Regions from separate parts of the Pseudomonas savastanoi genome, predicted to be linked through region 3. Evidence: predicted binding sites of a transcription regulator. Region 3 holds the regulator's gene; each other region holds the start of a gene.
The links. The regulator sigma-54, encoded in region 3, starts transcription at its own class of promoters, with help from an activator protein. The targets are predictions, from matches to a motif close to ANTGGCATNNANNTTGCTNT.

Region 1: a site for sigma-54 is predicted at 2,764-2,783, ahead of KP808_RS16760 (flagellar hook-length control protein FliK). Genes of this name have one in related genera too.
Region 2: a site for sigma-54 is predicted at 4,619-4,638, ahead of glnK (P-II family nitrogen regulator). Genes of this name have one in related genera too.
Region 4: a site for sigma-54 is predicted at 5,505-5,524, ahead of KP808_RS09785 (CmpA/NrtA family ABC transporter substrate-binding protein). Genes of this name have one in related genera too.

Annotation. Positions count from the first base shown of each region.
Region 1 is NZ_CP076652.1:3,977,354-3,985,029, forward strand. Features, by position in the region: gene fliM (flagellar motor switch protein FliM) at 1-37, opposite strand, end outside; gene fliL (flagellar basal body-associated protein FliL) at 47-547, opposite strand; gene KP808_RS16760 (flagellar hook-length control protein FliK) at 1,316-2,719, opposite strand; gene KP808_RS16765 (Hpt domain-containing protein) at 2,845-3,201, opposite strand; gene KP808_RS16770 (fused response regulator/phosphatase) at 3,235-4,941, opposite strand; gene KP808_RS16775 (STAS domain-containing protein) at 4,898-5,248, opposite strand; gene fliJ (flagellar export protein FliJ) at 5,334-5,783, opposite strand; gene fliI (flagellar protein export ATPase FliI) at 5,790-7,148, opposite strand; gene fliH (flagellar assembly protein FliH) at 7,138-7,676, opposite strand, start outside.
Region 2 is NZ_CP076652.1:174,294-181,969, reverse strand. Features, by position in the region: gene KP808_RS00860 (transporter substrate-binding domain-containing protein) at 1-146, opposite strand, end outside; gene KP808_RS00855 (phytanoyl-CoA dioxygenase family protein) at 173-1,045, opposite strand; gene KP808_RS00850 (amino acid ABC transporter permease/ATP-binding protein) at 1,070-2,590, opposite strand; gene KP808_RS00845 (LysR family transcriptional regulator) at 3,066-3,980, shown strand; gene KP808_RS00840 (accessory factor UbiK family protein) at 4,152-4,427, opposite strand; gene glnK (P-II family nitrogen regulator) at 4,846-5,184, shown strand; gene KP808_RS00830 (ammonium transporter) at 5,218-6,555, shown strand; gene KP808_RS00825 (secondary thiamine-phosphate synthase enzyme YjbQ) at 6,798-7,217, shown strand; gene sutA (transcriptional regulator SutA) at 7,322-7,651, shown strand.
Region 3 is NZ_CP076652.1:4,887,391-4,895,066, reverse strand. Features, by position in the region: gene KP808_RS20755 (class II fumarate hydratase) at 1-915, shown strand, start outside; gene KP808_RS20750 (DUF2753 domain-containing protein) at 950-1,411, shown strand; gene KP808_RS20745 (superoxide dismutase) at 1,413-2,024, shown strand; gene KP808_RS20740 (HPr family phosphocarrier protein) at 2,209-2,481, opposite strand; gene rapZ (RNase adapter RapZ) at 2,498-3,355, opposite strand; gene ptsN (PTS IIA-like nitrogen regulatory protein PtsN) at 3,358-3,822, opposite strand; gene hpf (ribosome hibernation-promoting factor, HPF/YfiA family) at 3,834-4,142, opposite strand; gene KP808_RS20720 (RNA polymerase factor sigma-54) at 4,218-5,711, opposite strand; gene lptB (LPS export ABC transporter ATP-binding protein) at 5,894-6,619, opposite strand; gene lptA (lipopolysaccharide transport periplasmic protein LptA) at 6,620-7,168, opposite strand; gene lptC (LPS export ABC transporter periplasmic protein LptC) at 7,155-7,676, opposite strand, start outside.
Region 4 is NZ_CP076652.1:2,262,969-2,270,644, reverse strand. Features, by position in the region: gene KP808_RS09805 (sensor domain-containing diguanylate cyclase) at 1-1,032, opposite strand, end outside; gene rlmKL (bifunctional 23S rRNA (guanine(2069)-N(7))-methyltransferase RlmK/23S rRNA (guanine(2445)-N(2))-methyltransferase RlmL) at 1,173-3,425, opposite strand; gene rmf (ribosome modulation factor) at 4,014-4,229, shown strand; gene KP808_RS09790 (quinone-dependent dihydroorotate dehydrogenase) at 4,368-5,399, opposite strand; gene KP808_RS09785 (CmpA/NrtA family ABC transporter substrate-binding protein) at 5,651-6,862, shown strand; gene KP808_RS09780 (ANTAR domain-containing response regulator) at 6,877-7,452, shown strand; gene KP808_RS09775 (glycoside hydrolase family 68 protein) at 7,512-7,676, opposite strand, start outside.

The DNA of each region.
Region 1 (7,676 bases), 910 kb from region 3:
CGATCTCATCCTGGGAGAGCAGGTCTTGCACGGCCATGTGAGAGTCCTACTGCAATACGAAGTTAGTGAAGAGCAGCTGTTCGATCACAGTCTTGCCGAGTTCTTTCTGTGCCACTTCCTGAATGCTCGCGGTCGCTTTCTGACGCAGCATTTCCTGGCCGATCGGCGAGGCCAGTGACTCAAAGGGTATAGCTGCAAACAGCATGACCAGATTGTTGCGGATCAGCGGCATGTGCGCCTTCAGCGCTTCCATGTCGGCGGCATTGCGCGACAGCATGGTGATACTGACCTGCATGTAGCGCTGGCGACCATTGGAGTTGAAGTTGACCACGAAGGCCGGGGTCATGGGTTCGAACACCGCCACTGGCTTGACGTTGGCTGCGGCAGCGGCAGCAGCCGGGTCTGGTGTGCTTTCGCTCTTGTGCATGAGGAACCAGGTCGCACCCACCGACAAACCTACCGCCAGCAGCAACGCCACAACGGCGAGGATGATGAGCTTGAGTTTGCCTTTGGTTGCCGGGTCTTTAACTTCTTCGCTCTTCGCCATGCCAATAATCCGTCACTATTCAAGAGGTTCTTCAATACGTGACAGAGGCAGAGCAAGTGTTATGCCAGAGTTGTACGAGATGACGATGTATTGGACACAACCGGTTACGTGGCCGGGCGTGGAGGGATCGTGATGCTTGTGTCAGTGCTGAAGCGCGCGACCCGGGAGCTGATGACTATCGTCCCCACGCTCCGCGTGTTCGTGACGCTCTGCGTCACACAGCGGTCCCGCGAGATCCGGTAGATTGGCGTTCGGCCCAGATTCTCGTTCCCACCACTCCGCGTGGTAATGCCTTTCGTGACGCTCTGCGTCACACAGCGGTCCTGCGAGATCAGGTGGATTGGCGTTCGGCCCAGATTCTCGTTCCCACGCTCCGCGTGGTAATGCCTTTCGTGACGCTCTGCGTCACACAGCGGTTCTGCTATGTCAGTTATGTTTGTGTCCGGCTCAGGTCACCTTTTCGCCCCTCGGCGACCTACTTTGATGGGGCCAAAGTAGGCAAACCCCCTCGCTCCTGTTTCCGGCCCGACTTCGTCGGGTTCCTTCGCCCTGTCACTGATCCGGGGGTCGCCGCAACGGGCCATCCATGGCCCGGTACGTCTAGCCTGGCGTCCTGCCAGGCTACCCCCGGATCAGCGCCAGGACTCAGCCGTCACTAAGGTCGCAATTTGTGTCGTCTGTACCATCGAGCTCGAAAAACATTTCTGCGTTAACAACTAGCAGGCAAGGCATGACTTCGCGTCGCGGCTGCCATGTGACGCAGGAGCATCATGCGTAATAATCGATCTCGCTGCTGCCGATCACGCGTGCAGCCGGCTGGCTGACCGGAACAGCAGCATCGACGCCTGCAATCTCATCCGAAGTGTCGCCTGAGCTCACGCCATTGCCACGACCGTTGCGCTGGGCGCGGCTGGCCTGCTCTTGAGCCTGTTGCTGGGCCTGCTGTTGCGACTGGTCGGAAACGTTGACGTCGACGTTGCCAAGCCCCTGCTGAACGAACGACTCACGCAACCTCGACATCTGACTTTCCAGTGCGTCACGCACACCCATGTGGGCGCTCATGAACGTTACCTGGGTCTGCTGCTCCGGTGCCATGTTGATGCGGATGTCCAGACGTCCGAGTTCGGCGGGCTCCAGCTTGATGTCGGCGGTTTTGAGGTTCTGGCTCGACAGGTACATGACGCGGTCGACAATGCCTTCGGTCCAGCCGCTTTGATGCATGGCCAACGGCTGACTCATCAACGGCGCAGCGGCAGGTGTTGCCGCAACACGGGCCGGTTGCGCGGCCTGACTCAGCGCAGCGAGGCGATCGGCAAAGTTGTCGACGCGCGTGTCGCCCGCGGCGCTTTTGACATCCTTCAGTCCTTCGCCGATCAAGCCGCTGAACGACTTGTCACTGCTTTCCGTGCTGCTCTCTTCCGAGGGAAGCTGCTCGCTCAGGGCCGACAGGTTATTGACAAGATTCTGGTTTGGATCAGCTTCTGCGTTGGTCGGCGTCGCTTTGTTGGCAGCATGGGTATTCTGCGCAGCCAGCTGCGTTTTGGCGTTGGCATTTTCCAGCGCCAATTGCACCGCATCCAGACCATCAAGCGGATCGGCGTCCGGATTGAATGCTTCTTCAGTCGCTGCGGGCGGAGTAGCCTGAGTGACCGTGAGCGCGGTCGCTGCAGGCGCAGCCGTGACGTCAGGGCTTTGTGGCCTGGCGACCGACAAGGCAGGCGCTTGCGCAGCCATCGCCTGCAACGCCGGGTCAAGCACCGGGTCGACAATCGCCAGCCCTTCAGTCAATGCAGGGTCTGCAGATGCCTGTGCATCATCCTGCTTTGAACCGGCACTGGCAGCATCATCCTCAGCGGCAGTCGAACGGGTTGGCAAATCATTGCCGCTATCGGCAACACTGGACGTGTCAGCGGCATTGGTCTGATCACCGGAAGACTTGTCCTTGCCGGCGGCAACCTTGTCCTTGTCAGGCGCTGCCTTGTCGCGAGCCGACTTGACTGGCGCATCATCACGCGAAGGAACAGCATCCTTGGCCTGTTTGGCATACACATTGGAAAAGCTGGAGGCCCCGTCCTTGCTGCTGTCAGCAGACTTGACCGCATTATTGGCCGTACCGGACCTTGAGGTCGCAGTGCTTGTGGCCTGAAGAAGCGCATTGGTAGCGAGGGGCATTTCGGTCTCCGCATAAGCTGCTGGTTATCGCCTTACCAGAATATTTAGCAATATGCGGGCCAACCTTTCACGACCGCTTGAAAGGTTGCCGGATAAAGAAAGATCGGGGATCTGGAAATCAGCGATCAGCTGACAAACAACTGCCGCTCTGCGTTAAACAAGCCGCGAATAGTCATGTATTCGCTGTCGATTTTGCCGATCAGCTCTGGCAGACCGGTGAACAACTGCTGACGGGATTGCTCTTCCAACTGACGACACAGCTCGGAAAGTTGCAAGGCACCCATATTGCCGCTGCTGCCCTTGAAACTGTGCGCGGTGAGGCTCAATTCCTGAAAGTCAGGATGGCCTGTTTGAACAGCAAGACGCAGTTGCGCGATACGTTGCTCGGAATCCTTGAGGAACACATCCAGCAAGGTCGGATATTCGTCCTCCATGACTTCCTGCAAGGCATTCAGCACGCTGTAATCCAGATGAATCGACACTTGTTCACTCCTTGATCAAGACTCCAGGGGGGATTATGCCACTCCCTCCCAGGAAAATTCCACGCACGCCGTCCTGCCATCCGCAGACCACCGAGCCTCACGACTCAATTCACACACCAGGCGTAGCCCGCGACCATACAGTTCATTGCTCGCGGGTATCTGCATCCGGACTTTTTCAACATCAAATCCCTGACCACTGTCCTCCACGCTGAGGGTCAGCCGACCACCCTCTGCAACTGGCTCGACCCGCACAGTCACGCGGATGAACCCGGTCTGAAGCATGCCGAGACGCTCGGCGCGCTGCTGATAATACAGGGCGAAACCTGCCGCATCATGCTTGAGCGACGAATCCAGCCCTAGCACACCATGTTCCAGCGCATTGCTATAAAGCTCGCCGAGCACCATATGCAGTGCGGCACCCTGATTGCGCAGGCCATGAACTTCAAGCAGCAACTGCAAGACGTACGGCAACGGGTTGAAGCGCCTCAGGGTCGAAGCGCGAAACTCGAAGCTGGCCGACCAGTCCAGCGGGCTGGAGGCGCCGCTGTCCGAATAGGTCAGGGCAGGCAGACTCTGCAATGGCTCATCGACGGCGCTGATTTCCAGCAGACTGACATCGTCACGTGCCTTGCCACCAAAATCGTTGAGCGCTACGAGAATTTCCTCAATCAGCAAGTGCGGCTCGCGGTTGGCAGAAAGCACCTGGCGCAAACGCTGCGCACCGAATAGTTCGTCATTGTTGTTACTGGTGTCGAGCACCCCGTCGGACAGCAGGAATATGCGATCGCCCGGCGCCAACGGATAGACCTCGGTGCGTGCATCGAAAGCATCGACACTCAGCACGCCCAATGGCAGGTGACTGGAAGCCAGCGGCACATGCTCACCCTGCGCGCCGCGCAACAAGTAGCCGTCCGGCAAGCCCCCGCTCCAGACCTCGACCTGCCGTTGTGCCAGGTTGATACAAAGCAGCGTTGCACAACAGAACATGTCGACGGGGAGGATGCGTTTGAGCTTGGCGTTCATTTCACGAAGGATTTCAACCAGGCCGTAGCCCTTGGCGGTCATGCCGTAGAACACCTCGGCAAGCGGCATCGCCCCGACGGCAGCCGGCAAGCCGTGCCCGGTGAAATCCCCAAGCAAGACCTGCATGTGCCCGGCCGGCGTGTAGGCGGCCAGCATCAGGTCGCCGTTGAACAAGGCATAAGGAGACTGCAAGTAGCGAATATTGCCGGCCCCAAGGCAACCGGCGTGGGCAATCTGATCGAACACCGCCTTGGCGACACGCTGCTCGTTGAGCAGGTACTCGTGGTGCTTGCTGATCTGGTCACGTTGTTGACGGACAGTTTCGTGCAACACCCGCAAGCGGTTCATGGCGTTGAGTTTGGCGGCCAGCACCAGCGGGTTGTAAGGCTTGGACATGAAGTCGTCGCCACCGGCGTCCAGACAGCGTGCAAGCGCTTCGCCTTCAGTCAGCGAGGTGAGGAAGATGATCGGCACCAGCGACTCACCACTCATCGCCTTGATCCGTCGCGCCGCTTCGAAGCCATCCATGACCGGCATCATGGCGTCCATCAGGATCAAATGCGGGCTTTCGGCCTTGAAGATGGCCACAGCCTCGACACCATTGCCAGCACTGAGAACCCTGTGCCCCTGCCGCGCAACGATGGTTGAAAGCAGCAACCGGTCACTGGCACTGTCATCGGCGATCAGAATGCACAGTTTTTTCGGGGATGACTGCACTGGGTATGCTCAGTTCGAACAACTTCGAGAAATTGGAAATAGCCAGAATCTTCAGTACATCAGACGTGCAATTGACAAGGTGCACCACCGCTTTATCGCCACCGGCATGGTCGCGTAACAGCAACAGCATCCCCAACGCAGAACTGTCCAGGTAATGCGTGCCCCGCAGGTCGACCACATAATTCAGCGTCTGCGGGTAATCCTCGTAGGCTGCGCGAAACGCCTGATGGGATTGAAAATCAAAGCGCCCCTCGATGTAAAGGGTCAGCGTCTGGCCATCGGCAGAGCGTTCGGAAGTGACTGTCATGAGGAACCTCGAGGTGTTTCATCACCGAGACATTGATAGCGTAGACCAGCCAGAGAAATCACCGCGGGTCTGATTGAGTCAAACGTCAGAATTGTTCGTGACGAGGCAGACGCTGCGACAACTCGTCGAGCAATTTCTGCTCCCGCTTGTCCTCCAGTCTGCGTGCTTCATCCATATAACGCTGCACCAGCTTGCGCAAGCCTTCAACCCGCGCATAACAATCCTGCCAGGCGCTACGCGCCCTATCGAGATTGGCCTTGTGCCACTCAAGACTTTTGTATTGCTGGGCAACGGCGACATCGAGCTGACTGAGAAAGCGCTGATAACCCAGCAACCACTGCCCGGAAACCCCGGCACTGCCGCGTTGCAACCATTGCTGCTGATAATCCTGACGAAACTGGTCAAGTTCCTGCAGCTTGTTGTTGGCCAGATTGACCTGCCCCTGAAAATGCCCAAGCCGCTGAGCCGCCGTTCGCTCGGCGGCTTCCGCCATCTCGACCACTGGCGCCAGACGCGCCGCTCGACTCTGAGCCATAGGCTATCAGCCGCCAGGTGCCGGTGCGAATATCGACGCCAGCGCCTCGCCACTGCCTTGCATGCTTTCGTTGTCTCGCAGGCCCTGGCGCTGATAGCGCACCAACACCGGGTGCAACGCAATCGCCATGTCGGTCTCGCGATCGCCACCCGCGACATAGGCGCCCACGCTGATAAGGTCGCGGGTCTGCTGGTAACGCGACCACAACTGTTTGAAATGCTGCGCACGCGCCATGTGCTCGGGGCTGACCACCGCAGGCATGACCCGACTGATGGAAGCTTCGATATCGATGGCCGGGTAATGACCTTCTTCAGCCAGACGCCGGGACAGCACGATGTGACCGTCGAGCACACCCCGCGCGGAGTCGGCAATCGGGTCCTGCTGGTCATCGCCTTCCGACAGCACCGTGTAAAAGGCCGTGATGGAACCACCACCCGCCTCGGCATTGCCAGCACGCTCCACCAGCTTGGGCAGCCGGGCGAACACAGAGGGCGGGTAGCCTTTGGTGGCTGGCGGCTCGCCGATGGCCAGGGCGATTTCCCGCTGAGCCTGAGCAAAACGGGTCAACGAGTCCATCAGCAGCAGGACATTCTTGCCCTTGTCACGAAAGTATTCGGCGATCCGCGTGCAATACATGGCAGCGCGCAGCCGCATCAGCGGCGCATCATCGGCTGGCGATGCAACCACCACCGAGCGCTTCAGACCCTCTTCGCCAAGAATGTGCTCGATGAACTCCTTGACCTCACGACCCCGCTCACCGATCAGGCCGACGACGATGATGTCCGCCTCGGTGAAGCGCGTCATCATGCCCAGCAGCACACTCTTGCCCACACCAGTACCGGCAAACAACCCAAGACGCTGGCCGCGGCCAACCGTCAATAAACCGTTGATGCAACGAATGCCGACATCCAGCGGCTGGCTGATGGGGTCACGCTTGAGCGGGTTGATGGTCGGGCCATCCATCGGCACCCAGTCTTCAGCCTTGATCGGCGAGCGGCCATCCAGCGGCCGGCCCGCGCCGTCAAGCACGCGGCCCAGCATGCTCATGCCCATCGGCAGGCGACCGGTATCGGCCAGCGGCACCACGCGCGCGCCGGGCGCAATGCCCGCCACGCTGCCGACCGGCATCAGAAACACCTTGCCGCCAGAAAACCCCATCACTTCGGCCTCGACTTCGACCGGGTGATGACTGTCATCGTTGATGACCACGCAACGGCTACCCATCGCCGCACGCAGGCCCTCGGCCTCAAGCGTCAGGCCAATCATACGCAGCAGGCGACCCTCTACTACCGGCTGGGCAGGCAGACTGATCGACTCGGCATAGGAACCGAGGCGCTTGCCGAAACTGGTGCGATCAAGGCGCATCGAGGGTGTCCGCGTCAGCTTCGGCTGCACTGGAAGCCTTGCCGGGCGAGGCTTGCAGGTCGACGCTGAGGTCCGCCGCAGCCGGATGCGTCACTTGCTCATGCAACTGATCATGCATTTTGGAAATAGCCAGCGCGATTCGCGTTTCGACACTGGCATCAATACGGCTATGCTCGGTTTCGATACGGCAACCACCCGGCAGCAAGTCTTCGTCTTCGACTATTTTCCACGACTCCTCATGACGCTCGCGCATGGCCTTGACCAGCAGGAAGTCCTGAGGATTGATGAAAATTCGCAGGTTCTGCGCACCCATCGGCAATAGCTTGAGCGCATCGCGCAACACGCTGGCGATCTGACCGGAATCAGTGACCAGTTCGCGCTGAATGACCTGCCGCGCGATGTGCTCGACCAGATGAATGACGGCCTTTTCGATCTGCGTGTCCTGCTCGGCGATAGGTGCCAACAGGTGGCCCATCAGTTGTTCCAGGCTGGCGACCTTGGCCGCTAGAACAACTTCCGCTTCCTGGC
Region 2 (7,676 bases), 1.3 Mb from region 3:
TATTCATAGGGGAAGAACGTCATGTCCGAGCCGGCGATGATCTTGCCGGGCTGCTGGAAAGCCGAAGCGGCAGACGAGGACATGGCAACCACCGCACCCAGCAAAGCCAGGGCTACGGGACGAACAATCAGAGCTGACAGCTTCATTAGGTATTCCTCGTGGGGTCATGAGATCAGGCAACGGCGGCGTCTTTTCCGGCTTGCTGCACGAAAAATGAAGCACCCTTGGGTTTCTGCGGCAGGCGGATATGGTTCTCGGTGCTACGTACCAGACCGCTCTCCTGGCCTGCGACCATCAACCCGGCATGCTCGCTGGGCAAAGGATTCTCACCGAACGGCAATGCGTCTTCAGCCGCATAGACGCTGATGAACAGCGTGCGCGGGAACTCGGTTTCATTGGGGCTTGAAGCATGCAGCAGGCGTGTGTGCATGAAGCACACCGAGCCCGACGGGCCATAGCAGGCGACCGGTTGCTGGCAATGCTGTTCAACCACCGCATCTTCCACGGCACCGGTGAAACGCTCGTTCTGCCAATGCGACCAAAGCGCCTGCTTATGGCTGCCCGGCGCCACGTTCAGCGGGCCGTTTTCGGGGGTCACATCGCTGATCATCAGCAACGCGGTAACCAGATCATCGTTGCTGTGCGGTGTGAAGAGGAAGTCCTGATGCCACTTCACCTGAGTCGCGGTGTGCGGCAGCTTGGAGTTGATCTTGCTGTGATGAAAACGGGTGCCATTGCCGCCGATCAGCTGCGCCGCGATGGCTGCCATCCGTGACTGGAATGCCGCGTGCTGGTAAGCCGGCGAGATCTCCGTGGGCGAAGCCACGCGGCGCAGCGACGGGTGATCCGGCCGATGATCGCTTTCGATGTCGAAGCGCGGACGCCCGTCCTGAGTCTGCCCCCAGGCCTGACTCTGACTGCGGCTGTCGTCGACCCACTGGTCGAAGTCCTGCTGAAGCGCTGCCACTTCATCGGCTGCCAGCACGCCCTCCACTACCAGAAAACCCTGCTCGTGAAACTGGTCAATCTGCCATTGCTCGATCATGTTCTTCTCCTCTTCAACAAGGCCTCAGGCCAGTGAGACATCTTTAAGAAAGGCTTCAACGCGGGGGTGCTGGCCGTCGCGTAGCGCCTGGGGTTTGTCATCGCAGATCACGCGTCCCTTCTCCATAAAGACGATGCGGTCAGAGACCTTGAAGGCGAAGTTCATTTCATGGGTCACGATGACCATCGTGATGCCTTCCTGGGCCAGGGTTTCAATGACCTGCAACACCTCGTTGACCTTCTCCGGGTCCAGCGCCGAGGTGGGCTCGTCGAACAGCATGATTTGCGGGCGCATCATCAGGGCGCGAGCGATGGCGACACGTTGCTGCTGGCCACCTGATAACTGATGCGGGTATTTCCAGGCGTGCTCCAGCATCCCGACCTTGTTCAGCAATTCGTAGGCCTGCTGCTTGAGCTCGGGTACCGGCGCCAGGCGGTGATAACGCGGGGCCAGCAGCAGGTTGTTCAACACCGTCAGGTGCGGAAACAGGTTGAAGCTCTGAAACACCATGCCGATGTTCAGGCGGTAGGCGGCGTTCTCCACGTAACGCGGCTTTTGCGCGCCCTGGCGAACCAGGTGAATGAATGGCTGGCCGTTGATCTTGATGTCGCCGTTGTCGATCTGCTCAAGGCCATTGAGCAGCCGGATCAGCGTGGTTTTGCCCGAGCCTGATGGGCCGATCACCGACACCACCTCGCCGGAGTTGATCTGCAGGCTGACCGCACCAAGCACTTCGATGTCGTTGTACGCCTTGTGCAGTCGTGTCGCTTGCAGTGCCGGTCCGTCGAAGTCGATGACAGGACGAGCGACAACTGGCGATTTGCGCTTGGCCAGCTCAAGCATTTCGGTGTCCGGTGTGCGGGTGGCCTTGTGCTGCGTGACGTCCAGGTAGCGTTCCAGGCGTTTGAGCAGGAAGTCGAATACGGTCACGATCAGCACGTAATAGAACGCCACGGCCGCCATGGTTTCCATCACCAGAAAGTTCTGCGAATACAGGCGCTGACCGACCATCAGGATCTCGGTCAGCGAGATCACTGAAACCAGTGAACTGAGTTTGACGATGGAGATGTATTCGTTGGTCAGCGACGGCAGCGCCACACGCAGCGCCTGCGGGATCACGATCCGCCATTGCGTACCGACGAAACGCAGGCCCAGTGCCCGGGCAGCTTCGGTCTGGCCCTTGGCGATGGACAGCAGGCCGCCGCGATGAATCTCCGCGACGTAGGCCGTTTCGCACATCACCATGGCAATCAGGCCGGCCCAGAACGGGTTGGCCAGTACCGCAGAAGTGGCGGGCACTGCCTGCGGCAAGTTGTAGACAAAGATCAGCAGTACCAGTAACGGCAAACTGCGAAATAACCAGATATAGGCTTTGGCCGGCAAGTTGATCAGCGGCAACGATGATTGTTTGGCCAGCGCCAGAACAAAACCCAGAACAATACTGATAACCCAGGTCAGTACACTGAGTTGAATGACCGTCCAGGTGGCCATCCAGAATTCCGTATCGCTGAACAGGCCAAACATGTATTTCCAATCAAACGTCATTGTCGGCTCGCTCGGCAAATTGAATAGTGATGGGCGACGTCCTGTTGAAGTTGAAACGGGACGCTGTCCGTTTGCCCTTCTGAAACCATCATGATTGATGCCAGGTCCGGCAGACAAATAGTAAGTTTTGGCCCGCAGCATAGGAAAATCCTAAGCAGATACGCCGGTATTCATCTTCAGGGTTGCGTCGCGTTGAAACGGGTTAGTTGTGCTTTAGTGTCACAGCGCATTGATTGCACACTTTTAGGGCGATTGAATAAAGCGGCAGCGATAAGCGCTCGCAATAGGTGCGCAGCCCGGGTTTTCGGGCTTTTCTGGTAAGCGTCTATTATTTGCGGGTATTACTGAGTGACCATGGCCAGCGGCGCGCCCGGTGAATCTGCCAAGGCGCGGGCGGCTGGCACGCTCCTCGCTAAGCATAGGTAAAAGCTATTCAAATGCAGCCTTCCAGCGTCTGCTCATCACGAGGTATTACGTGGCTCACTTCACCTTGAAACAGCTTAAGTATTTCGTGACAGCCGTCGAAATGGACAGCATCGCCGAAGCCTCACGGCAGTTGCATATTTCACAGCCTTCCATCTCCGTCGCCATCAAGAACCTCGAAGAAGCCTTCAATCAGCCGCTGTTTGTGCGTCACCACGCTCAAGGTGTTTCGCTAACTTCCGGTGGCGGGAAAGTGTATGAGAAAGCCAAAGAGTTGCTGCGACTTTCCGAAGAGCTTGAACAAAACTCCCGGGCCGAAAACAAACACGTCTCCGGCACTATCGCCATTGGCTGTTTTGAATCGGCCGCGCCGCTTTACATGCCCAGGCTGGTGGCCGGTTTCAAGCGTTTATACCCGGACGTCACCATTCAGCTGTATGACGGCGAGCAACATGAACTGATGCACGGGCTGCACCGTGGGCGCTTCGATCTGGCGTTTCTGTACGACCTGGAACTGGGAACCACGATCAACAAGGAGGAATTGAATGCACCGCACAAGCCCTATGCGCTGCTGCCAGCAGCCCACCCTCTGGCGAAGAAAAAAACCGTGACCTTGCTGGAGCTGAGCCACGAACCGATGATCCTGCTCGACGCCGTGCCCAGCAGGACCTACTTCATCGATATCTTCACGGAAAAGGGCTACACACCCGTAGTCGCTTACAGCTCCCCATCGATTGAAATGGTGCGCTGCATGGTCGGCCAGGGTCTGGGGTTTTCGGTCCTGGTCACACGCCCCAGAACCAACATGACCTACGACGGTGAGCTGCTGGTGCAGCTCGATATCGAAGACGACATGCCCGCCTCCACGCTGGTCATGGCCTACCTGCGCAACAACCAGCCAACCCGTGCGACACGCCTGTTCATGGATTACTGCCGGACCATCGAGCTGGCACCGCCTGCAGCCTGAAGGCGCTTGCGAAGCGTGCAACGAATGCTGGCTGAACCTGCAACTGACTCACCACCTGGGCAAGACAGAAATGGAAAAGGCCGTTCAGATTCGCGAGCAGGTGAGGTGCCTGGCTCGCTGTGCATGACAATGTTCAGCGCTGCAGCGCACTGACTGCAAAACAAGGAAAGCTTATTCGGCTTTTTCAGTCCCTGTCGCCCCGGCGGCCTTTTCTTCCAACTCGGCCATCTTGGCCTCCAGCGCTTCAAGGCGGGCGCGGGTGCGGGCGAGGACGGCCATCTGGCTGTCGAATTCTTCACGGCTGACCAGGTCCAGTTTGCTGAAGCCGCTTTGCAGCAGGGCCTTGAACTGGGTTTCGAATTCGCTGCGGGGGACTGGCGTTTCGCCGTTGAAAAGACGGGAAGCGTGGCCACTGAGGGCGTCAAGAAAGGCTTTGGGCGCGAGCATGATGATTTTCCTGAATCAGAGGTCAGCAGTGTAACACGCAGTGTCTATAGTCAATTTGACGGGGCGACTCGCACGCTTATGGAGCGCTGTGGCGTGCACATGAGCACCATTAGTGTGCATTACCTTCGTCGCGAAACCCGTTTGGCCCTGTAAAACCTGCCCAAGGGCCTGTATTCAATGAATATTCACGAGATGGCAAGCTTTCTGCTTAGTGGCTTATGACCCATGCACTGATGCAGTCGCTGTGACGAATGCAGTGCGGCAGGCGGAGCGGGGAAGTGTTTCGTCAGAAGCGGTTTTCTGGAGTTGGTCTGGCCTGATCAGGCGGCCGACACGTTACAAAGCCAGGCACTGCGCTTAGACTTGAGTCGGGTTTGTTTTCCTGGGGCAAGTCCACCAAATTCGGGAGAAAGTTTTCATGAAGCTAGTCACTGCCATCATCAAGCCGTTCAAACTGGATGACGTTCGCGAGTCGTTGTCTGAAATCGGCGTGCAGGGCATCACCGTCACTGAAGTCAAAGGCTTCGGGCGTCAGAAGGGTCACACTGAGCTTTATCGCGGTGCTGAATACGTCGTCGACTTCCTTCCAAAAGTGAAGATCGATGTCGCCATCGATGACAAGGATCTGGATCGTGTCATCGAAGCCATAACCAAGGCCGCCAACACCGGCAAGATCGGTGACGGCAAGATTTTCGTGGTCAATCTGGAACAGGCCATTCGCATCCGTACCGGCGAGACCGATACAGACGCTATTTAAGCCGCCAAACCCAACGCCCCAGGAGAAAACAATATGACTCTGCGTCAATTCGCAGGGCTCGGTGCCCTGTTGTCCCTCGCATTACCTGGTCTTGCCCTGGCGGCTGACCCAGTGGCCGAGCCGGTGCTGAACTCTGGCGACACTGCATGGATGCTGACCTCGACCGCTCTGGTCCTGTTCATGACCATCCCCGGTCTCGCGCTGTTCTACGGCGGTATGGTTCGCTCGAAGAATATTCTGTCCGTGATGATGCAGTGTTTCGCCATCACCGGTCTGATCAGCATCCTGTGGGTCGTTTACGGCTACAGCATTGCGTTCGATACAACCGGTATGGAAGCGGGCGTCGTCAACTTCAATTCCTTCTTTGGCGGTATGGGTAAAGCGTTCCTGGCAGGCATCACGCCGGCAAGCATTACCGGTCCTGCTGCGTTGTTCCCCGAGGCGGTGTTCGTCACCTTCCAGATGACCTTCGCGATCATCACCCCTGCCCTGATTGTCGGCGCTTTCGCAGAACGCATGAAGTTCTCCGCAATGCTGGTGTTCATGGGTATCTGGTTCACTCTGGTCTACGCGCCAATCGCCCACATGGTCTGGGGCGGCGTCGGTGGTTTGCTGTGGGACTGGGGCGTTCTGGACTTCGCTGGCGGCACCGTCGTACACATCAACGCCGGTATAGCCGGTCTGGTGGCCTGCCTGGTACTGGGCAAGCGCAAAGGCTTCCCGACCACGCCGATGGCACCACACAACCTGGGTTATACCCTGATCGGCGCAGCAATGCTCTGGGTCGGCTGGTTCGGCTTCAACGCCGGCTCCGCGGCTGCAGCCAACGGCACTGCCGGTATGGCCATGCTGGTTACTCAAATCGCTACCGCGGCCGCCGCACTGGGCTGGATGTTCGCCGAGTGGCTGACTCACGGTAAGCCAAGTGCTCTGGGTATCGCTTCGGGCGTGGTTGCCGGTCTGGTTGCCATTACCCCTGCCGCCGGTACAGTTGGCCCGATGGGCGCTTTGATCATCGGTCTGGCAGCAGGCGTGATCTGCTTCTTCTGCGCCACCAGCCTCAAGCGCAAGCTTGGCTACGATGACTCCCTGGATGCGTTCGGCGTTCACGGTATCGGCGGTATCGTCGGCGCAATCCTGACCGGTGTGTTCGCAGCACCTGCACTGGGCGGTTTCGGCACTGTGACTGACATCGGTGCTCAGGTATGGATTCAGTTCAAGGGCGTCGCGTTCACCGTTGTCTACACCGCGATCGTGACCTTCATCATCCTTAAAGTACTGGATGCAGTGATGGGTCTGCGCGTCACCGACGAGGAAGAGTCTGTCGGTCTGGACCTTGCGCAACACAACGAGCGTGGCTACAACTTGTAAGCAGCCGCAGATGCAAAAAAGAATGCCCGGTCTCCGGGCATTTTTTTTGTCTGACGGTTGCGGATATACCGCCGCTTTTTGCTGTCATTGATCTTGCCCGCGTCAATGATTTCGGCACCGTGACGCAGCGCAGGTAACGATGTATCGACAGTCTTCGTCAACTTGCAGGGAAGCCGGTTTATTGCGCGCTTTGCTTTTTTCTCAGTCGAGTTAGAATGCGCGCCGAAGGTGCGGAGAACGGTATGTGGCATCAATCCAGAATTGCCTTGCGGGCCAGGCCCCGCGGGTTCCATCTGGTGACTGACGAGATAGTCGTGGGTTTGCCCGCATTACGCGATTGTCGTGTCGGGCTACTGCATGTATGGCTGCAACATACCTCGGCTTCGTTGACCGTCAACGAAAATGCCGATCCGGCGGTACGTCGCGACTTTGAGCGTTTTTTCAACCGTCTGGTGCCCCAGGGCGTGGACGGTTACGAACATGACGACGAAGGCCCTGATGACTTGCCAGCGCATTTCAAGGCCAGTCTGCTGGGCTGCCAGTTGGTTCTGCCGGTGACGGCAGGACGACTGGCGCTGGGCACTTGGCAAGGTATTTACCTGGGCGAACATCGAGACGCTGGTGGATCTCGTAACGTCCTGGCCACCCTTCAGGGTGAGTAGACATAACCGCTGAGATCAGCGGTTGTTGAATTTTTCCGATCGCCTTAGCATTTCCGGGCGGTTGGGCTATAACTAATCAGCTTTCGCAAGTCATGAGGTACAACATGAGCGACGACGACGATATTAAGGATGATCTGGAAGACGATCTGGACGGCGAAGAAGACGATGGTCTCGCAGCAGCCTCCCCGGAAGACGACGCAGCCGAGCCAGACGATTCCGACGTTCCGGCAGCACCGGCAAAAGGCAAGGCCAAGGCCGCTGTCTCGGTCGATGAACTGCCTAGCGTAGAAGCCAAGAACAAAGAGCGCGATGCTCTGGCGCGTGCCATGGAAGAATTCCTGGCGCGTGGTGGCAAGGTGCAGGAAGTGGAGGCCAACGTGGTCGCCGATCCGCCCAAGAAGCCTGACAACAAATACGGTAGCCGCCCGATTTAAGGCTGCAGATGCTGTATGAGAAAAA
Region 3 (7,676 bases):
CTGCCTGCGCTGGCCCATCTGGTGCAAGTGACTGAACACAAAGCCGAGCAGGTCCATGCCTTCGTCAAGACCGGCCGTACGCATCTGATGGACGCCATGCCCGTGCGCATGAGCCAGGTGCTCAACGGCTGGTCACAGCAGATTCGCGCCAACGTCGAGCATCTGCAAGGTCTCCAGCCGAGTCTGCAGTCATTGGCGCAGGGCGGCACCGCAGTCGGTACCGGGATCAACGCGCATCCCGAATTTGCGGCTCGTTTCAGTCGTCAGTTGAGCACGTTGACCGGTGTGCAATTCGCGCCCGGCAAGAACCTGTTCGCGTTGATCGGTTCGCAGGACACCGCAGTTGCGGTATCCGGCCAGCTCAAAGCCACGGCGGTGTCGCTGATGAAAATTGCCAACGACCTCCGCTGGATGAATTCGGGGCCACTGGCAGGGCTGGGTGAGATCGAGCTGGAGGCTTTGCAGCCGGGTTCATCGATCATGCCGGGCAAGGTCAACCCGGTCATTCCGGAAGCCACCGCCATGGTTGCCGCGCAGGTGATTGGCAACGACGCGACGATTACCGTGGCGGGGCAGTCTGGCAACTTCGAACTTAACGTGATGCTGCCGATCATCGCCCAGAACCTGCTCAGCAGCATCGAGCTGCTGGCCAACTCCAGTCGGCTGCTGGCTGACAAGGCGATTGCGAGCTTCAAGGTCAATGAATCCAAGCTCAAGGAAGCGCTGTCGCGTAATCCGATTCTGGTGACGGCCCTCAACCCGATCATTGGCTATCAGAAAGCCGCCGAAATTGCCAAGACCGCTTACAAGCAGGGCCGTCCGGTCATTGACGTCGCCCTTGAGCACACCGATTTGCAACGTAGCGAACTGGAAGTGTTGCTCAACCCTGAAAAACTCACCGCTGGCGGTATTTGATTCCAGCCAGCCAACGTCCCCTGGAGGTATGACCATGCAGCATTGGAAACGCACCATCGAGCAGGCCAATCGCTGTTTCAATCTGGGCGAGTGGGTCGAAGCCCGCGAGCTGTACCTTCAGGCGCTGGCGTTGGCGCAGGTGTTGTTCGAGCGTTGGGCGGATGTCGACGAAGCCGTCGCAGCCTGTGTGATTTCTCACCACAACCTGGCGGACCTGCACCTGAGCCTCGGTCAGCCTGAGGAAAGCGCCGAATACCTGTGTGCCATTCATCAACATCTGTTGCGGACCATGCAGGATCAGCGTCTTCCTCCGGCGCTCCGTGAGGCAGCCTTGCGCCACAGCAGCAAAACCTACGCCGAGTTGCTGAGCTTTATCAGTGAACACGGCGAATACCCGCGCACTCATCGGCTGCTGAACAGCAGCAGCGAGCACACGCGCTCATCGTTGCAGCGCAACTCGGCAGCCACTTCCGGACTTTTCTACGGAGCACATTGAAATGCCTTATACCTTGCCTGCACTGCCTTACGCATACGACGCCCTGGAGCCGCACATCGATGCGCAAACCATGGAGATTCATTACACCAAGCATCACCAGACCTACATCAACAACCTTAATGCGGCGGTCGAAGGTACGGAGTTTGCTGACTGGTCCGTCGAGAAACTGGTGGCCAGCATCAAGCAGTTGCCTGAAAACCTGCGTCCGGCGGTCATCAACCAGGGTGGCGGTCACGCGAATCATTCGTTGTTCTGGGAGGTAATGGTGCCAGGCGGGGGCGGTTTGCCAAAAGGCCCTGTCGCCTTGGCCATCGACGAGCAGCTGGGCGGCTACGACAGCTTCAAAGAGGCGTTTACCAAAGCCGCATTGACTCGTTTCGGCAGCGGCTGGGCATGGCTGAGCGTCACCCCTGACAAAAAGCTGGTGGTTGAAAGCAGCGGTAATCAGGACAGCCCGTTGATGAATGGCAATACGCCGATTCTGGGTCTGGACGTATGGGAGCACGCTTACTACCTGCGCTATCAGAACCGTCGCCCCGAATACATCAACGCGTTCTACAACGTGATCAATTGGGATGAAGTGTCTCGACGTTATCAGGCCGCTCTGGTCTGACTCCAGTAACCGGGCCCAAGGCAGCTTATGCGCTCAGGAATATTAGCTATCAGCAGTGTGCGGTTGTTGCGGCTCGTCGTAGGCACCGGGCTGCTGTTGGCCGGTATGGCGTTACTGATTGCTCACGGTTTGAGCTGGTTGCAGATGCACTGCTGGTGATCATCGAAGGGGCGTGTTTGAGGGCTTACTCGCCCTCATCAAACTTGTTGTTGATCAGTTCAACCAGGCCATCGAGCGCTTCCTGCTCGAATTCGCCTTCGGTTTTCAGATGGATTTCGGTGCCTTTGCCTGCCGCCAGCATCATCACGGCCATGATGCTTTTACCATCGACCATGGTCTGCTCAGAGCGGCCAACCCTGATCGTGCAAGGGAACTTGCCTGCGACGCCGACGAATTTGGCGGCAGCGCGGGCATGCAGGCCCAATTTGTTGATGATGGTGATTTGACGAGCGGGCATCGCAGTGAAAATCCTTTCAGCTAAGGTCGCGGTGGCGAACCTGAACGTTCTTGAGTGATTGTTGCAAGACCTTGCCGAGCCGTTCGGTCAGGTAGACGGAGCGGTGATGTCCGCCGGTGCAGCCGATGGCAATGGTAACGTAAGAACGGTTGCTGGCTGCAAACCGGGGCAACCATTTGTTCAGATAAGCGAAGATGTCCTGAAACATCTCTTCAACATCGGGCTGCACCGACAGGTAGTCGATAACCGGTTGTTCAAGTCCGGAATGGTCGCGCAGTTCAGGCTTCCAGTACGGGTTGGGCAGGCAGCGCACATCGAACACCAGATCTGCGTCGACGGGCATGCCACGCTTGAAACCAAAGGATTCGATCAGAAACGCGGTGCCTGGCTCGGGTTTGTTCAGCAGACGAAGCTTGAGCGCGTCGCGCAACTGATAGAGGTTCAGGTGGGTGGTGTTGATCTTCAGGTCGGCCAGGTCGATGATCGGGCCCAGCAGCGTTGTCTCGTCGCGTATCGCCTCGGCCAGCGAACGATCTGCCGTGCTCAAAGGATGGCGACGCCTGGTTTCCGAGAAACGCTTGAGAAGGGTTGCTTCATCCGCATCCAGGTAAAGCACGTCGCACTGGATGTTGCGTGAGCGGACTTCATCCAGCATTTGCGGAAAGCGGGTCAGGTGACTGGGCAGGTTTCGCGCATCGATGGACACCGCCAGCAAGGGCTCGGCCAGTTCAGTATTGATCAGCGCTCGCTCGGCCAGTTCCGGCAGCAGTCCGGCCGGCAGGTTGTCGACACAGTAAAAACCGTTGTCTTCCAGCACGTCGAGGGCTGTACTTTTACCCGAGCCGGAACGGCCGCTGACGATGATCATGCGCATGTTCAGTTTCCGTTCTGCACGTCCAGCACCACTTGATAAAGCGCTTCAGCACTTTCGGCACTGCGCAGGCGCTTACGCACATCTTTGTCATCAAGCATGCTGGCGATCTGGCGCAGTAACTCCAGGTGCTCATCGGTAGCAGCCTGCGGGACCAGCAAGACAAACAGCAGGTCAACCGGCGCGCCATCGATGGCGTCGAAATCCACGGGGGTAGCGAGGTGAATGACTGCACTGACAGGCTCGCTGCAGTCAGCAAGGCGGCAATGAGGGATGGCAATACCGTTGCCGAAACCGGTTGAACCCAGTTTTTCGCGGGCAACAAGACTTGCGAATACTGTGTCCGAAGCCATGCCCGGTACTTTACGACCGATCAGTTTGGCAATTTCTTCGAGTACACGCTTTTTACTGCCACCCGACACGTTCACAAGGGAGCGGTCGGGGGTCAGGATATTTTCGATTCGGATCATTTAAATGGGCGTTAGCGAGCGGCCGCACCTTTGAGGATGCTTTGCTGCTTTTCCTTATGCTTGAGCAATTGTCGGTCTAGCTTGTCAGTGAGCAGGTCGATGGCAGCATACATGTCGTCATGTTCAGCATTGGCAACGACCTCTCCACCATGGATGTGCAACGTGGCTTCGATCTTCTGCTTGAGCTTTTCGACCGTCATCGTGACCTGCACGTTGGTAATCTTGTCAAAATGCCCCTCGAGCTTTTTGAGCTTGAGCTCAACGTATTCACGAAGGGGTTTGGTCACTTCCAGTTGGTGTCCACTGATGTTGACTTGCATACAGCTTTCTCCTTTGCCAGTGCATAAAGAGACAGGCATGGCGCCTGTCTCTGGGACGCTGTGGCTTGGCCTGCATCACATCAGCCGCTTACGCTCACTGGAAGGCGCTATCCCGAGTGACTCGCGGTACTTGGCGACTGTGCGACGGGCTACTTGAATGCCTTGTGCCTCCAGTAAACCAGCGATCTTGCTATCACTCAACGGCTTTTTCTGATTTTCCGCCGCAACCAGTTTTTTGATGATTGCGCGAATTGCCGTGGACGAGCATTCACCGCCCTCGGAAGTGCTCACATGGCTCGAGAAGAAGTATTTCAGCTCGTAAATGCCGCGTGGCGTGTGCATGAACTTCTGGGTGGTCACGCGCGAGATGGTCGACTCATGCATGCCCACTGCCTCGGCAATGTCGTGCAGAACAAGCGGCTTCATCGCCTCGTCGCCGTACTCAAGAAAGCCGCGCTGATGCTCGACGATCTGGGTGGCGACCTTCATCAGTGTCTCGTTGCGGCTTTGCAGGCTCTTGATGAACCAGCGCGCCTCTTGCAACTGGTTGCGCATGAACGTGTTGTCTGCGCTGGTATCGGCCCGACGCACAAAACCTGCGTATTGCGGATTGACGCGCAGGCGCGGTACGGACTCCTGATTGAGCTCGACCAGCCAGCGCTCATTGTCCTTGCGCACGATTACATCGGGAATGACGTACTCGGCTTCTGTGGATTCGATTTGTGAGCCAGGGCGCGGGTTGAGGCTCTGGACCAGCTCGATGACCTGGCGCAGCTCGTCTTCCTTGATCTTCATGCGCCGCATCAACTGGCCGTAGTCGCGGCTTCCCAGCAGGTCGATGTAGTCGGTGACCAGTCGTTGCGCCTCCGCCAGCCAGGGTGTTTTCGCTGGCAACTGGCGCAGTTGCAGGAGCAGGCATTCGCTCAGGTTTCGGGCACCGATGCCTGCCGGTTCAAACTGCTGGATGCGGTGCAGTACGGCTTCGATTTCGTCGAGCTCGATGTCCAGCTCGGGATCGAAAGACTCGAGAATTTCATCGAGGGTTTCGTCCAGATAGCCCTGGTTATTGATGCAGTCGATCAGCGTGACTGCCACCAGGCGGTCCTTGTCGGACATCGGAGCGACGTTCAACTGCCACAGCAGGTGGCTTTGCAGGCTCTCGCCTGCAGACGTGCGTGTGGTGAAGTCCCACTCGTCATCATCGTTACTTGGCAGGCTGCTGGCGCTGGTCTGGTAAATGTCTTCCCAGGCGGTATCGACAGGCAGCTCATTGGGAATGCGCTCGCTCCATTCGCCATCTTCAAGGTTATCCACAGTAGGTGCGGATTCCTGATAGGTCGGCTCTTGAACGTCGGGATTGGGCTTTTGTTCGATGTTGTCGGCAAGCGGGTCGGAGTTGTCGAAGTCGTCGCCTTCTTCCTGCCTTTCCAGCATGGGGTTTGACTCCAGCGCCTCCTGGATCTCCTGCTGGAGGTCCAGTGTAGAAAGCTGAAGTAAGCGGATTGCCTGTTGCAGCTGCGGTGTCATCGTCAGCTGCTGGCCCATTCTCAAGACTAGCGATGGTTTCATGGCAGGGGCTAAACACCTTATTCGCCGGCGCGCATGCGCCATCTACTACAGGCGCCGGGGCGCCAACTTAAGCAAATTATATGCCTGAAACCTGTGCCTTTGCCTAGAGTGATATGACAAATAAAATATTGTCAACACACTGCACTGGCATCAATCGGCCGCCAAGCGCAAAGGGCTGTCGATTAAAGGCGGAATTCGTGACCGAGGTAGACCTCTTTCACCAGTTGATTCGCCAGAATGGTCTCGGAATCGCCTTCTGCGATCAGCTGTCCATCGTTGACGATGTAGGCAGTTTCGCAGATGTCCAGCGTTTCACGGACGTTGTGGTCGGTGATCAGTACGCCGATACCCTTGGCCTTGAGATGGTGAATGATCTGCTTGATATCACCCACTGAAATAGGGTCTACGCCTGCGAACGGTTCATCCAGCAGTATGAATTTTGGCGCAGTGGCCAGGGCGCGAGCAATTTCCACACGGCGGCGCTCGCCACCCGACAGGCTCATGCCCAGGTTGTCGCGAATGTGGGTGATGTGAAACTCCTGCAAGAGGCTTTCGAGTTCCTTGCGGCGTGCTCCGGCATCGAGTTCCTTGCGGGTCTCGAGAATCGCCATGATGTTGTCGGACACTGACAGCTTGCGGAAAATCGAGGCTTCCTGCGGCAGGTAGCCGATGCCGGCTCGGGCGCGGCCGTGCATGGGTTGATGGCTGACATCCAGGTCATCAATCAGCACGCGACCCTGATCAGCCTGGACCAGACCTACGATCATGTAGAAGCAGGTAGTCTTGCCGGCACCGTTGGGGCCCAGCAGGCCGACGATCTGGCCGCTGTCGATGGAAATGCTCACATCGCGCACGACCTGCCGGCTTTTGTAGCTTTTAGCCAGATGCTGGGCTTTGAGCGTCGCCATTTACTGGGCCTTCTGAGGTTGGTCGGTTTTCTTTTTCGGCTGGATGACCATGTCGATACGCGGACGTGGTGTGGTCACCTTGGCGCCGCCATTGGCCCGACCGGCGCTGACGACCTGTCTGACCGTGTCATAGACGATTTTCTCGCCTTCGGAAGTGTTGCCATCATTGATGACCTTGGCCTTGTCGATGAGGACGATACGGTCCTGCCCGGCGTAGTACTGAATAGTGACGGCATAGGCCTGCACGATCGGTTTGTCTACGGCAGGCTTCTGCTCGTAATAAGCCAGATTGCCGACAGAGGTGAACACATCCACTTCGCCCTGGGCATTACGCGTGATCGTCACAGTGTTACCGGTGATCTTCATCGAGCCCTGGGTGATGATGACGTTGCCCTTGTAGGTTGCTACGCCTTTCTTGTCATCAAGCTGAGCATCGTCAGACTGGATGTGGATCGGCTGATCGCGGTCGGTTGGCAGGGACCAGGCGCTCGCGCTTCCCAGTGCTGCGCCCAGGCCGAGCAATAAAGGAAGAGTTTTAACGAGCCTCATACTGTCCTCTTACGTTGGACAGCAGGTCCATCCTGCTGTCTTTCAAATATGCTTTCATTCCCTTGGCCGTAGTCACACCGCCGGCGCCGTCGATTCTAACGTCTTGCTCGGTCTGCGCATATTGCTTCTGAGGGAATACGGTCATACGACTGGTAGTGATAATAGTCGTACGTTGTTTTTCATCAGTACGCTCGACACGAACGGAATCGATCAGCTCGACCTGGTCGCCGCCGGACGAAACTTCGCCTTTCTTGCTCTGTACGTGCCATGGAAACTCGCCGCCGCGGTACATATGCAGGTCGGGCGTGGTCAACAGGGTCACGTCAGTGGCTTTCACGTGCTCGACCTTATCGGAGGTCATGTCGTACTGGAGCGTGCCATCGGGCAGGTACTGCACGCTGTGCGCATTGATTGCATAGTAGTCGATGACCGTGTCGTCAACGGTCGATACCGGCTGATCCATAAAGCTTTCCGGGCTGATATTCCAGTAACCGACCGCTGCCAGCAG
Region 4 (7,676 bases), 2.6 Mb from region 3:
CACACGCTGCAAGGCTCGCTGACGCTGGCTGATCAGGCTGTAGAGCAACGCGCTGAGCATCAGGCTCAAAAGCCCGCCGAGCCACAGCACCCGGCCCGGCATAATGCTCTGATTGCTCTGGCTGAAGATTTCCGTAGGGCGAACCTCGACCAGATAATCCCTGTCGCCCAGGCTCAGCAGGCTGCTGGCGTACAAATGATTGCGTATGGCTGCGACCGGCGACTGGTAAACCTGCTCAGGCTTTGTCGGCGAGCTGAGGTCAAGCATGGTGACCGCAAGATTGTCCTGTTCCGCGGTGCCAATGCTCATCAATTGCGCCAGGCTGATCACTGCCGTGACATACCCCCTCAATTCCGAAGGCGGCTCGCCAATGGAGAATACCGGCGCCACCAGCAAAATTCCGTACGTGTCTGACGGGTCAAGGGCCAGCAGGCTGATACGAGGCGTTGCAACAATGCGCTTGAGCAAACGCGCACGCTCAAGGGCGACATGACGTACCGGCTCCGAGGCTATATCGAACCCCGACGGCGTGGGAATTTTGCTGAGGGTCTGGATGAATCGAACCGGAAAATACTCATTGCGCACAGCGGCGGTTTTCAAGGTACCGTTTTCATCCATTTCTCGTATGGCGTATTCGGCTGAGCCCTCCTCGCGCGCCTGCTGTTCAAAAGCGGCCCGCTCCGCAAACGTCACTCTGGGGTTCCAGGCGTACGCCTGGGTTCCAATCAGCAATGGCGCGACAAAGCCGTCGAATTCCGATTGCTCGACCTGATGGGAAAAGATAAAGAAGCGACACAGGGTGTCCAGCCGAGTGACCTGCCGGTCCAGACGCTCCTGAAGACGACTGAAGCGCTCTGCGGCAAGCATATCGAACCGCTGGCGCAATTGACGCTGGTAGAGCTCATTGTCGGCCAGCGCCAACATGATGGTAAGTGCCGCTCCGACCATCAATGCTAAAACGGCTATTGGCCACGCTGAGAGCTGGCCGTTGATGAAACTCAGAACTCTGAGCCTGAACCGTTTCGCTGTCATACACAGAAACTCATGACGCCAACATGCTGAAACGCCAAGCTGGCTATGACTTCTGTTATAGCTATTCGCCAGTAATTTTCATAGCGAGCGATGAGCAAACCTGTACAAAACTGTTACAGGCAAGCTCATCACACACCGTGTCAGGCACGCGCCATGATTTTCCAGGCGCGGTGAATCTTGCCGTTGCGGGCAAAATCCTGGTCGATGGTTTGCGCGGTAATATCCTCCACCGCATAGCGCTGGCTCAGATTTTCATCGAGCACGAACTTGCGGAAGTTGTTGGAGAAGTACAGCACGCCACCCGGAGCCAGACGCGCCATGGCCAGATCGATCAGCTCGACCTGATCACGCTGCACATCAAAAATGCCTTCCATGCGCTTGGAGTTGGAGAACGTCGGCGGATCGATGAAGATCAGGTCGTATTCGTCGCGATTGGCCTGCAGCCAGGCCATCACGTCGCCCTGCTCCAGACGATTCTTGTCGGAGAAACCGTTCAACGACAGATTGCGCCGCGCCCAGTCCAGATAGGTCCGCGACAGGTCAACGCTAGTGGTGCTGCGCGCACCGCCCTTGGCAGCATGTACGCTGGCAGTCGCGGTGTAGGCAAACAGGTTCAGGAAGCGCTTGCCGGCCGCCTCGCGCTGAATACGCATGCGCATCGGACGATGGTCGAGAAACAGCCCGGTATCGAGGTAGTCGGTCAGATTCACTAGCAACTTGACGCCGCCTTCGCTGACTTCCAGAAACTGGCCCTGCGCGCTTTGACGCTCGTATTGTTTGGTGCCGCTCTGACGCTCGCGACGTTTGATCACCACACGGTTCTTGTCGATGTTCAACGCCTGCGGAATCGCCGCCAGCGCATCGAACAGCCGGGCCGAAGCCTTTTCCGGATCGATGGACTTGGGCGCTGCGTATTCCTGAACGTGAACCCAGTCGTGATACAGGTCGATCGCCAGCGAATATTCAGGCATGTCGGCGTCATACACGCGGTAGCAATCGATACCTTCGCGGCGCACCCATTTGCCCATCTGCTTGAGGTTCTTTTGCAGGCGATTGGCAAACATCTGCCCGCCTTCGCTCAGGCGCGCCTGTTCGACCACCACCGGTTCCGGCTTGATCGGGTTGCCGTTCTTGTTGAGCTTTCTTTCAACGACTTCAACTTCGACAGGGTTCTCGCGCTCGATCTGACGCTGCTCGGGTGTGCGACGCTCGCCGGTCACGAACTGATCAGGCGTGACCTTGATCAGCAGCAGTTTGCACGGCAAGGCACCGTTCCAGAACGAATACTGTTTGTGGCTGCGAATGCCCATGCGCTTGCCCAGGTCAGGCGCGCCGGTGAACACCGCAGCTTCCCAGTTAAGGCAGGACTGACGCAGGCGCTCGCCCAGATTCTGGTAGAGATACAGCAGGCTGGCTTCATCACCCAGACGCTCGCCGTACGGAGGGTTGCAGATCACCAGACCTTTCTGGTTCTGGTCGGGACGCGGCTCGAAGGTCGCGACTTCGCCCTGATAGACCTTGATCCAGTCACTCAGACCTGCACGTTCGATGTTGTTGCGCCCAGGCTGGATCAGTCGCGGATCGGCCTCGTAACCGCGAATCCATGAAGGCGTTTTGGCCAGCCCTGCTTCTGCGCGGGCCAGCGCTTCGTCGTGCAGCTTGCGCCACAGCGCCGGAACGTGGCCGAGCCAGGCAGAAAAGCCCCAGCGTTCACGCTTGATGTTCGGGGCGATGTCGGCGGCGATCATGCCGGCCTCGACCAGAAACGTACCGACACCGCACATCGGGTCAGCCAGCGCGCCGCCCTCGGCAGCAATACGCGGCCAGCCAGCACGGATCAGGATAGCGGCGGCGAGGTTTTCCTTCAGCGGTGCAGCGCCCTGCTGCAGGCGATAGCCGCGCTGGTGCAGGCTGTGCCCGGACAGATCGAGGGACAGAATGGCTTCGCCTCGGTCCAGTCGCAGGTGCACGCGCAGATCGGGGTTGATCTTGTCCACCGACGGACGCTCGCCATCCGGTGTACGCAGTTTGTCGACGATCGCATCCTTGACCTTCAATGCACCGAAGTGGGTGTTATCGATGCCTGACCCGTGGCCACTGAACTCCACTGCGATGGTGCCATCGGACTCGAGATGATCATGCCACTCGACATCCAGTACGCCGTGATAGAGGTCTTCGGCATCCTTCATCGGGAAGCGCTTGAGCACCAGCAGCACGCGGTTGGCCAGCCGCGACCAGAGGCACAGCCGGTAGGCGGTCTCCATGTCGGCCGAGCCGCGAATGGCCGACGTGTGCTCGCGGGTCTCTTGCAGACCCAGTGCCGTAGCTTCCTCGGCAAGCAGTCCTTCAAGGCCTTTGGGGCAAGTAAGGAAAAGTTCGTAGCGATCCGACATGTGTATTCCAGGGCCTGAGCCGTCAGCGGCGGGCAACGCATTGCCCTGCCAGATTTGAACAGGCGTCTTTCGTGGAGAACGCCTGCGTGGCACGTGATGTGTACCGGTCCACCGCATGATCCTGTCATGTCATTGCGGCAGTTATGGCGCGTATTAGAACAGATATCAGGTAAGCCGATGTCGGCAATAAGGCGCGCAATCAAGAGTCGTGTTTTGAAAAGTCACATTTGTGCAGCGCCGATCATGACCCTTCGTCGCTTAAACAGCCAAGGCATTGAGCCAGTATATGAGCCTGATAAGCGATTTCAATTAGCCTGCAAACGCCCATGTTCAAGGGGCCGCAGAAAAAATCATGGTGGAAACAGATCATCGCTTATTGCTCGACAGACCTGAATGTGACGTGCTTATGACAAAACGATCATTCACACCGCCCTGCGCTTTGGTTAGAAATCGTCTCAGGTCATCTCCGCAACGGTTATGGCATCAAGGCCCGCGACGCCGGCAGCGGGCCCCAACGGCAGAAGATTCTGCCCGACCTCATCACGGGGTCTCAGGGATATTACAGTCAACAGACGAGGGCATTACCCTATGAGAAGACTTAAGCGTGATCCGTTGGAAAGAGCATTTTTACGCGGATATCAATACGGCGTTCATGGTAAATCCCGTGAGCTTTGCCCTTTTACTCTACCGTCAGTACGCCAGGCATGGATCAATGGCTGGCGCGAAGGACGCGGCGACAACTGGGACGGTATGACCGGCACTGCGGGCATCCACAGACTCAACGAACTTCACGCGGTCGGATGAGGCGATTAAAAGACTTTCAGGCCTCTGTCGGGCCACCCACATGATTGACTGATTCACACCTGTACAATGCACGCCCGACCCGGGCGGCGGGCCAACGCCCAGGGGCTCTCTCGAGGAGCCCCTTTTTTTGCCTTCGATTCAGCGTACGGCCGGTGGCATTGCCGCAATGGCGTCCACCGATTCGCGAATCAGCGCAGGGCCCTTGTAGATGAAACCGGAATAGATCTGCACCAGACTGGCACCTGCGGCTATCTTCTCGGCAGCATGCCGGCCTTCAGTGATTCCACCAGCGGCAATGATCGGCAGGCGACCCGCCAGCTCACCGGCCAGCACCTTGACGATGTGCGTGCTTTTTTCCCGCACCGGCGCACCCGACAGACCACCCGCTTCATCGCCATGCGGCAGCCCTTCCACACCCTGGCGGCTGAGCGTGGTGTTGGTGGCAATCACTGCATCCATACCCGACTCTATCAGTGCAGAGGCCACCAGCACGGTTTCTTCATCGCTCATGTCCGGGGCAATCTTGATCGCCAGTGGCACGCGCCTGCCGTGCCGTTGCGTCAGTTCCTCCTGGCGCAGGCTCAGGGCCTGGAGCAGTTGCTTGAGCGAGTCACCGAACTGCAGGCTGCGCAGCCCCGGCGTATTGGGCGAACTGACGTTGACGGTGACGTAGCTGGCATGGGCATAGACCTTGTCCAGGCAGATCAGGTAATCGTCGACCGCACGCTCGACCGGCGTGTCGAAGTTCTTGCCGATATTGATGCCCAGAATGCCGCGATACTTTGCCGCCTGGACCCGGGACACCAGGTTGTCGACACCCAGATTGTTGAAGCCCATGCGATTGATGATCGCCTCGGCGTGCGGCAGGCGGAAAATGCGCGGCTTGGGGTTGCCCGGCTGTGGACGTGGCGTCACAGTACCGATCTCGACAAAGCCGAAGCCCAGTTGCGCAAAGCCATCGATGGCTGCACCGTTTTTGTCCAGACCTGCTGCCAGCCCCACAGGGTTGGGAAATTCAAGGCCCATCACACTGACCGGCAACTTCGCCGGGGACTTGCTCAGCAGGCCATTGAGGCCCAGCCGCCCGCCTGCACCGATCAGGTCCAGCGAAAGGTCATGAGAGGTTTCCGGGGAAAGTTTGAACAGTAACTGGCGGGCCAGGTTATACATGGCGGGATGGGCTCGTGAGCAGCTGAATTCAGGGTGGCGATTATAGACGTGTGCAGGCCTGTCAGGCGAGGCGCGCGACAAACTTGTTGCTCGCCTCTCCCCGGCGATGGCATATGCCTTGCTTGAAACCGCTATCGGCACTCGCTCCAACGGCGGAGCGGTGCATGGACAACGGCGTCGCTTCGACACTTGCATTGCAATGGGTCGGACGACGCCTTTTTTCTGGACGGACCTTTGATGAAGCACGCGCGATGAACGAACGAACCGGTAATGCGCTGGACTGGGTGGCCGGTAGCGACGCCCCGGAAATGAACAGCCTGGACGTGGGCTTCATGGCATTGACCGACTGCGCCCCGCTGGTGGTCGCGGCCACTCAGGGTTTCGCCCAGCCTTACGGCCTGAGCCTGAACCTCGAGCGTCAGACCTCCTGGGCCGGGCTGCGCGACAGGCTGGTCAGCGGGCAGTTGCAGGCGGCACACAGCCTGTACGGCCTGATCTATGCGGTGGAAATGGGCATCAGCGGTGGTCCGGCGACCGACATGGCGATCCTCATGGGGCTCAATCAGAACGGCCAGTGCATCAACCTGTCCCGCGAATTGCAGGAGGCTGGCGTGATCACTCCTGAGGCACTGGACAAACGTGCGCACCAAAGCGGCTCAAGGCTGACCTTCGCGCAGACCTTCCCCACCGGCAACCATGCCATGTGGCTCTACTACTGGCTCGCCAGCCAGGGCATTCACCCGCTCGATGATGTGAACAGTGTCGTGGTGCCCCCCACGCAAATGGCGCAACACCTGCAGGCTGGGCGCATCGACGGTTTCTGCGTCGGCGAACCCTGGGGTGCCAGCGCCGTTCAGCAGCAACTGGGCTTCACGATGGCGACCAGCCAGTCGATCTGGCCGGATCACCCGGGCAAGGTGCTGGGCTGTACCCGCGAGTTTGTCGAACAGAACCCCAACACGGCCAGAGCACTGATCATGGCCGTCCTGGAAGCCAGCCGTTTCATCGAGCAAAGCGATCATAACCGGCGCAGCACCGCACAGCTGCTCAGCGGTGCGGATTATCTGGATACCTCGCCGGACTGCATCGAGCCACGCCTGCTTGGCCACTACAGCGACGGCCTCGGCAATCACTGGCAGGACCCGCATGCAGTCAGTTTCCATGATCAGGGGCAGGTCAATTATCCGTGGCTGTCCGACGGCATGTGGTTCATGACTCAGTTCCGGCGCTGGGGCCTGTTGCGTGAAGACCCGGACTACCTGGCCGTCGCCAGCCGCGTCCAGCAACTGGACCTGTATCGCCAGGCAGCCGATGCGCTGGGCATCGACTCACCCGCAGCAACCCTGCGCAGCAGTCAGTTGATCGATGGCAAGGTCTGGGACGGCAGCGATCCCGCAGGCTACGCACGTAGCTTCAAGCTCCACTCGCTGGCCGACAACGCGCCCGCTGTGGCCAGTCGTTGACGGAGAACGTGACCATGCTGCGTATCCTGCTTATCAATGACACCGCCAAAAAGGTCGGTCGCCTCAAGTCAGCCTTGATAGAGGCCGGTTTCGACGTGATCGACGAATCCGGCCTGATCATCGACTTGCCCGCTCGCGTTGAAGCGGTGCGCCCGGACGTCATCCTGATCGACACCGAATCGCCAGGACGCGATGTAATGGAACAAGTGGTGCTGGTCAGCCGTGACCAGCCGCGACCCATCGTGATGTTCACCGACGAGCACGATCCGGGCGTGATGCGCCAGGCCATCAAGTCCGGGGTCAGCGCTTATATCGTCGAGGGTATTCAGGCCCAACGGCTGCAACCGATTCTGGATGTGGCAATGGCCCGCTTTGAAAGCGATCAGGCGCTGCGTGCGCAATTGCATGCCCGCGATCAGCAACTGGCCGAGCGCAAGCGCATCGAACTGGCCAAGGGGCTGCTGATGAAAATGAAGGATTGCAACGAGGAAGAGGCGTACACCCTGATGCGGCGCCAAGCGATGAGTCGCCAGCAAAAGCTGATTCAGGTGGCCGAGCAAATTATCGCGATGAGCGAGCTACTGGGGTAAACGAGCGAAGAACGCCTGCTCGCACAGGCGTTCTTCAGCGTTTACAGGGGCGCAGCCTGTCAGCTCAACTGCACATCCTTCATCGCCGGGACGTAGCCGTAGTCATACTCTTCCTGCACGAACGAGCGGTCGCCCTTCAACAGGATTCTGACCGTCGGCGCCTCGGTGCCGCCGATACGGTAGTCATCGCCGCTGGTGGGCACGCTGTCGATGAACGAAGTCAC